3 regions of the Thiorhodococcus fuscus genome follow, and region 1 is predicted to be linked to each of the others. Evidence: predicted binding sites of a transcription regulator. Region 1 holds the regulator's gene; each other region holds the start of a gene.
The links. Region 1 encodes FNR, which switches genes on or off when oxygen is low (the NO sensors DNR and NnrR bind a similar motif). Its sites were predicted from a motif close to TTGATNTANATCAA; they were not measured.
Positions count from the first base shown of each region.

Region 2: ACFSJC_RS07835 (sulfur globule protein CV3) is a predicted target of FNR. The motif match lies at 1,354-1,367, and genes of this name have one in related genera.
Region 3: hcp (hydroxylamine reductase) is a predicted target of FNR. The motif match lies at 884-897, and genes of this name have one in related genera.

Region 1 covers NZ_JBHUHX010000040.1:86,758-89,027, forward strand. Annotated here, with positions in the region: gene dnaQ (DNA polymerase III subunit epsilon) at 1-626, shown strand, start outside; gene fnr (fumarate/nitrate reduction transcriptional regulator Fnr) at 667-1,428, opposite strand; gene ACFSJC_RS14520 (CTP synthase) at 1,708-2,270, shown strand, end outside.
Region 2 covers NZ_JBHUHX010000016.1:62,958-65,227, reverse strand. Annotated here, with positions in the region: gene glk (glucokinase) at 1-737, opposite strand, end outside; gene ACFSJC_RS07835 (sulfur globule protein CV3) at 941-1,237, opposite strand; gene ACFSJC_RS07830 (glutathione peroxidase) at 1,616-2,270, shown strand, end outside.
Region 3 covers NZ_JBHUHX010000032.1:98,915-101,184, forward strand. Annotated here, with positions in the region: gene ppnP (pyrimidine/purine nucleoside phosphorylase) at 39-353, opposite strand; gene ACFSJC_RS12515 (YMGG-like glycine zipper-containing protein) at 435-710, opposite strand; gene hcp (hydroxylamine reductase) at 1,021-2,270, shown strand, end outside.

The DNA of each region.
Region 1 (2,270 bases):
GCCGCCTGACACGCAACAACTTCCATCACTACATTCAGCCCGACCGCGAGATCGACGCCGGCGCGATCGAGGTGCATGGGATTACCAACGAGTTCCTCGCCAACAAGCCGCGCTTCGAGGAGGTGGCCGAGTCCTTCGTGCGCTTCGTCGCGGGCGCCGAACTCATCATACACAACGCCCCCTTCGACGTCGGCTTCCTCGATCACGAATTCAGGCGCTGGCGCCCGGATGCGCCCTGTGTCGCCGATCTGTGCGAGGTGACGGATACCCTCGCGATGGCGCGGCGGCTCCATCCCGGGCAGCGCAACGGCCTGGATGCGCTCTGCAAGCGCTACTCGGTCGACAATTCGCACCGCGAACTGCACGGGGCCTTGCTCGACGCCGAGATCCTCGCCGACGTCTATCTCGCGATGACGGGGGGGCAGGTGGCGCTGCACCTGGGGAGCGAATCGCGCGAAGAGGATGGCGGGGGCTCGCGCGTGGTGCATCGCGGCCGGATCGATCCGGAGCGCCCGTCGCTGCGGGTGGTGCGTGCCGACGATGCGGCCCTGGAGGCGCACGCACGGCGCCTGTCGGCCATTCAGTCGGGCTGTTCCGACGGTTGTCTCTGGCTCAAGGACGTTTGAGTCTTTGTCTTTGCCCTGAACGTTGCGTCCAGGTGCTCCTTCAGGTTTGCTGTTGTTGCTGGCGGCGTCCCTGTCCGGATCCGCCGACCAGGGATTCGAGCGCGGTGAGATCGAGCAATTGGATATGCTTGCGGTCGACACGCATCAGGCCGTCTTCTTGAAAGCGCGTGAAGAGCCGACTGACGGTTTCGACCGCGAGACCGAGATAGTTGCCGATCTCGTGCCGCGACATGCTGAGATAGAAGTCGGACGGCGACAGTCCGCGCTTGTGCAGACGTTGCGACAGGCTCAGCAGAAAGGCGGCCAGGCGTTCCTCGGCGTTCTTCTTGCCGAGCAGCAGCAGCATGTCCGTGTCCTGTCCGATTTCCTTGCTCAGCAACCGGTACATCTGATGCTGAAGGCTGGGGATGATCGAGGTGAGTTCTTCGAGACGGCCGAAGGGTATCTCGCAGATCGCGGAGGTTTCGAGTACCTTGGCCGAACAGGCATGGGCATCCTTGTCGATGGCGTCCATGCCGATGATCTCGCCCGGCAGGTGGAAGCCGAGCACCTGCTCCCCGCCCTCTGGGCTGGGCGCGAAAGTCTTGACCGATCCGGTTTTGACGACGTACAGAGAGCGGAAGCGATCGCCCTCGCGAAACAGGAAGTCGCCCCGATGCAGGGGACGGGCTCGTTTGACGATGTCGTCCAAACGCTCGACGTCCTCTGCAACCAGGCCCATGGGCAGGCATAGAGAGGACAGCGTACAATTTTTACAGGCGACACGGATGGTTTCTAGAGAGATCACTTTTCGCTGATTCAAGGCGCCGCCCCTTAGACTGACATCGACGGTAGGGTTTTCATTCTGCTGTTTGATCTGGATCAAATATTAGCATTTTGTAACCTGATCCACATCAGAATACAAGGGCGGCATTCCGTGTGCGAAGGCTCTTCGGCTCCAGATACCTTTCGTCGCTCGGTGCCTGATCACGGGCTGTTCCAGGTGCCAGCTGGTCGCGCGCTCGATTGAGCCGGGGCGGCGATTTTGGTAGTTTGTCCGGGCATTCGGGCTATCACCCCTCGACCCTCCTTTTGTTTCCCTATGACCAAGTATATTTTCATCACCGGCGGTGTCGTTTCATCGCTGGGCAAAGGTATTGCATCGGCTTCCCTCGGGGCATTGCTCGAAGCGCGTGGCCTCAAGGTCACCATGATCAAGCTCGATCCCTACATCAACGTGGATCCGGGCACCATGAGTCCCTTTCAGCATGGCGAGGTCTATGTCACGGACGACGGTGCCGAGACCGACCTCGACCTGGGCCACTACGAGCGCTTTCTGCGCACCCGCATGGGGCGCAACAACAATTTCACCACGGGCCAGATCTACGACAGCGTGCTCCGCAAGGAGCGGCGCGGCGACTATCTGGGCCGTACCGTGCAGGTCATTCCGCACATTACCGACGAGATCAAGCAGAGCATCCGTCTCGGGGCCGAGGGCGCGGATGTCGCCATGGTCGAGATCGGCGGCACCGTCGGCGACATCGAATCGCTGCCATTCCTGGAGGCGATCCGTCAGATGCGTGTCGAAGAGGGCCGCGAGAACGCGCTCTTCATGCATCTGACCTTGGTGCCGTTCATTCGTACCGCCGGCGAGATCAAGACCAA
Region 2 (2,270 bases), on a different contig from region 1:
AGATGCATCGCCTCGACACAAATCGGACAACGCTCGATGGCTGCAGCCTGAGCGACCACGGCCGCCGTATCGCCGCCCTCGTCGATCGCGCGACGCAGCCAGACGGGAGACTCGCAATCATGGTAGCGAAGCAGGAATTCATAGATGTTGGCGATCCCAGGCCCGGAGACCACACGTTCCCAGCTCACTCGACCGAAGCGCATCTTGAGGTAGCGGAGCATGGCGAACTCGAGATCGTCCGCCGGAGCGAAATCCGTATGTCCGCCCTCGGTCGCGAAGGCATGATGGCGAAAGCCATCCCAAAAGAGTCCCGCCTGCCCTAGACCGGTGCCCGCAGACACCACGCAGGCGTTCCCCTTACCCTCCCCCTCGCCGGGATGGAGTTCTGCGAGATCCGTGTCGCGAAGCGCTGAAACGCCCCAGGCGACGGCCTCCAGATCGTTGAGGAACTCGACACCGGCGAACCCAAACGCAACCTCCAGCGCATCGGCATCGAGCGACCAGGGCAGATTGGTCGCCTCGCAGCGGCGATCCTGCACCGGACCGGCGACCGCGAAGGCCGCGAAGCGGCAATGCACGCCGGTCTCGATGCGGTAGCGATGAATGATCTGCTCGAGGGAATCAAAGGCAGCGCTCGGATAACGTCGAGGCTCGGTGACCGACACAACCTCGCAATCCGTTTCCGCGATTCCCAGCGCCGTCTTGGTACCACCGATGTCACCCACCAACAAGCGCATTGCGTGTCTCCCATCGTCAGACGGCGAACAACCCACGACCCCGGCAAAACAGAGGCCTCGGGCCGGAAGGCGGGGATAATAGCAACTTGCGGGCTCGACTGCGAAATCAGGACCTTGGCATTCCTGGGCGCGGCCGTAAAACGCCGCCGCCCGCGAGTCGCGGGCGGCGGCGTATTTTCATCATTACGTGTACAAGCAGACGTCTATTTGGTCGTCATGCTTTGCGGCGCGCTCACTGCCGGATAGGCATACCCCGGATAGGCATATCCCGGGTAACCGTAGACTGGTGCACCCCAGCCATAGGGAGCGCCGTAGCCTCCGTAGTAGGGGACGCCATAGCCGTAAGGTCCGCCCCCATACCAAGGACCACCGCCGTACCAAGGACCACCGCCCCAGGGGTTGAACCAATCGAACGGACCCCAACCCCAGAAGGCGTTGGCGGACACAGAACCCAATGCAGAGACGCCCGCGACGGTGGCGGCCATCAAGAATCGCTTCATGGTCATCATCGTAATTCCTCGCGAATGTAGAGTGTCTATCGGCAAATCGGACCGAACGCTTCGAACCGATTCACCCTCCGCGAGACTAAGATTAGGATGGTTGAATTACCGCTTCGTTGATCTCTATCAATAAGGGTTTGCTTAACATCGCCGTCTTGCAACCCCATCTAAGTGGACGTCGAAGCGATCCCCGGAAAACTTATAGGCCAAACCAATCGCTATGATTTCCACAATCCATTTCACGGATTAGTCGAATCCTCCTATCATGGCACCCGTCGGCAGCGAACAGCCCGCCAACACCGAAACGTTCAACCTGGATCGGCTTCGGACCGAGATCCGAATCAACAGCCCTAAAAACGCTACAAGGAGAATCAACAGATGTTTGAAGATCGCACAGGCAGCCGCATTCCCAACGTCACCTTCCGCACCCGCAGCGGACACGAATGGGTGGACGTCACGACCGACGACATCTTCGCCGGCAAGACCGTGGTCGTCTTCTCGTTGCCGGGCGCCTTCACGCCCACCTGTTCGTCTTCGCACGTGCCGCGCTACAACCAGTTGACGCCCCAAATGAAGGCACATGGCGTCGATGACGTGGTCTGCATCTCGGTCAACGACACCTTCGTCATGAACGCCTGGAAGGAGGCCGAGCACGCCGACAACCTAACCTTCATTCCGGACGGCAACGGCGAGTTCACCGAGGGCATGGGCCTGCTGGTCGACAAGGACGACCTGGGCTTCGGCAAGCGCTCCTGGCGCTACTCCATGCTGGTGCGTGACGGCGTGATCGAGAAGATGTTCATCGAGCCCGAGGTCGAAGGCGACCCCTACGAGGTCTCCGACGCCGGCACCATGCTCGCCTACCTCGCACCCGAGGCGCCCAAGCCGCTGGACGTCGCCGTCTTCACCCGAGACGGATGCCCCTTCTGCGCGCGTGCCAAGGAGGCTCTGAGCGACGCCGGCATCCCGTTCGAGGAACTGGTCCTCAACAAGGACTACACGGAACAGGGCCTGCGCGCCGTCTCCAATGCCG
Region 3 (2,270 bases), on a different contig from region 1:
CCGCCGCGCGCTCGAGGCGTTTCGATTCTAGGAATCTGCTAAGGAAGGTATGAGCAGCAGTAATCGGTGAGTTCGTTGACCTTGACGGTGAAACTGGAGTCGGCAGGGACCTCGAAGGATTCGCCGCCAACGATTCGCCGCCAGCCGCCGGTCCCGGGCAGTTGGACCTCCAGATCTCCGGTCAGGATCTCCATCAACTCGGCGTCCTGGGTGCCGAAGGTGAAGGTGCCCGGCTGCATGATTCCGAGCGACTTGCGGCTGCCGTCCGCGAACAAGAGGGTACGGCTGATCACCTGTCCGTCGAAATAGACGTTGGCTTGCTTGATAACGGTGACGTTTTCGAACTGCGACATAGGGTACTGTCTCGTCAAATCTAATGATGAACGGGGATCCGGCCGCGAATCGGCGCGGCCGGATCCTGGGGGAGCCGGGGCTCAGTAACGCGGGTAGCGATTGTCATAATCGCGGTTGCGATATTCCCGGTCGTATTCCTCCTGCTTTTTGTTCTTGTCGTAGACATAACCGCCGAGCGCGCCCGCGCCGGCACCGATCAAGGCGCCCTTGCCTGCATTTCCGCTCAGCGAGCCGATGGCCGCACCGGTGGCGGCGCCAACGGCGGCGCCGCTGCCCGTGCGTGAGCCAGTGGTGGTGCCGCATGCCACGAGCACCAGGGAGGAGGCGAGTGTGAGTGATAGAGCGAGTGTCTTCATGGTCGTGGTTTCCAGATGTTCTCAGCGGCTGGCCGAAGGCCGGATCCGCTCAATATGGAGGCTCTGATCGATGTTGGCAATTCCCTTCTGTTGAGCGTGCCAGACTGGATCGATCCCTTTGCCACGCGAGAGGCTGACTGTATTGGTCGCCTTTTCTCGGTGGTCTGGTCGATTTGACCTTGGTCAAGGAGCCAGGTTCTCTGTCCAATCAGACTTGGCCCCGAGCGCGGCTCCTCGACCGGTCCAGGATCGAACTGCAAGAGCGAGGGCTGCTTGGCTTGCCATCCATCATGTTTCGTTCGAGGTTCCGATGTTCTGCAATCAATGTGAGCAAACCTTCCGCCAGTCGGCCTGCGTCAACTCACCCGGTGTCTGCGGCAAGGACGCTGACGTTCAGTCGCTCCAGGAAACCCTGCTCTACGGTCTCAAGGGCATGGCCGCCTATGCCCATCACGCGCGCCGGCTCGGCAAACACGACGAACGGGTTTCGGCCTTCATCGAGGAGGCCCTGTTCGCGACCATGACCAACGTGAACTTCGACCTCGACAGCCTGCTCGAACTCTGTCTCAAGTGCGGCGAGATGAACCTGAGGGTCATGGAGCTGCTCGACGAGGGGCATGTCGAGACCTTCGGCAAGCCGTCTCCGACCCAGGTGAAGGAGGGCACCCAGGCCGGTCCGGGCATCCTCGTGACCGGCCACGACCTCCTGGATCTGTGGAATCTGCTCCAGCAGGTCGAGGGGACGGACATCAAGGTCTACACCCACGGCGAGATGCTGCCGGCCCACATGTATCCCAGGCTGCGCGAGCATCCCAACCTGGCCGGTCAATACGGCGGTGCCTGGCAGGAGCAGAAGAAGGAGTTCGCCGCCTTTCCGGGGCCGGTGGTCGCCACCACCAACTGCGTGCTGATTCCGCCCGAGAGCTACAAGGGTCGTCTTTTCACCATGCGTGCCACGGCCGTTCCGGGCGGGCCGCGTCTGGACGAGGACTTCTCCGCCGTCATCGAGGAGGCGCGCCGCTGCGAGCCCTGCCAGGAGCGGATCAGCGGCGAGTCGACCATCGGTTTCCACCGCAGCGTGCTGTTGGATCATGCCCAGACGATCGTCGACGCGGTCAAGGCCGGCCAGATCAGCCGCTTCTTCGTCATCGGCGGGTGCGACGGCGCCGAGAAGGGGCGCAACTATTTCAGCGACTATGCCCAGGGCACGCCGAAGGATTCCTTCATCCTCACCCTGGGCTGCGGCAAGTTCCGTATCCGCGACTACGACTACGGGGAGCATCTCGGATTCCCGCGTCTGATGGACATGGGGCAGTGCAACGACGCCTACGGCGCCATCTCGGTCGCCGTCGCCCTGGCCAAGGCGTTCGACTGCGGTGTCAACGATCTGCCCCTGACCCTGGTGATCAGCTGGTTCGAGCAGAAGGCCGTCGCCGTCTTCCTGACCCTCTTGAGCCTGGGCGTCAAGGGCATCACCCTCGGACCCAATCCGCCCGCCTTCGTCACGCCCAACGTCTTCGCCATCCTGCAGGAACGCTACGACCTCAAGCTGACCGGCGA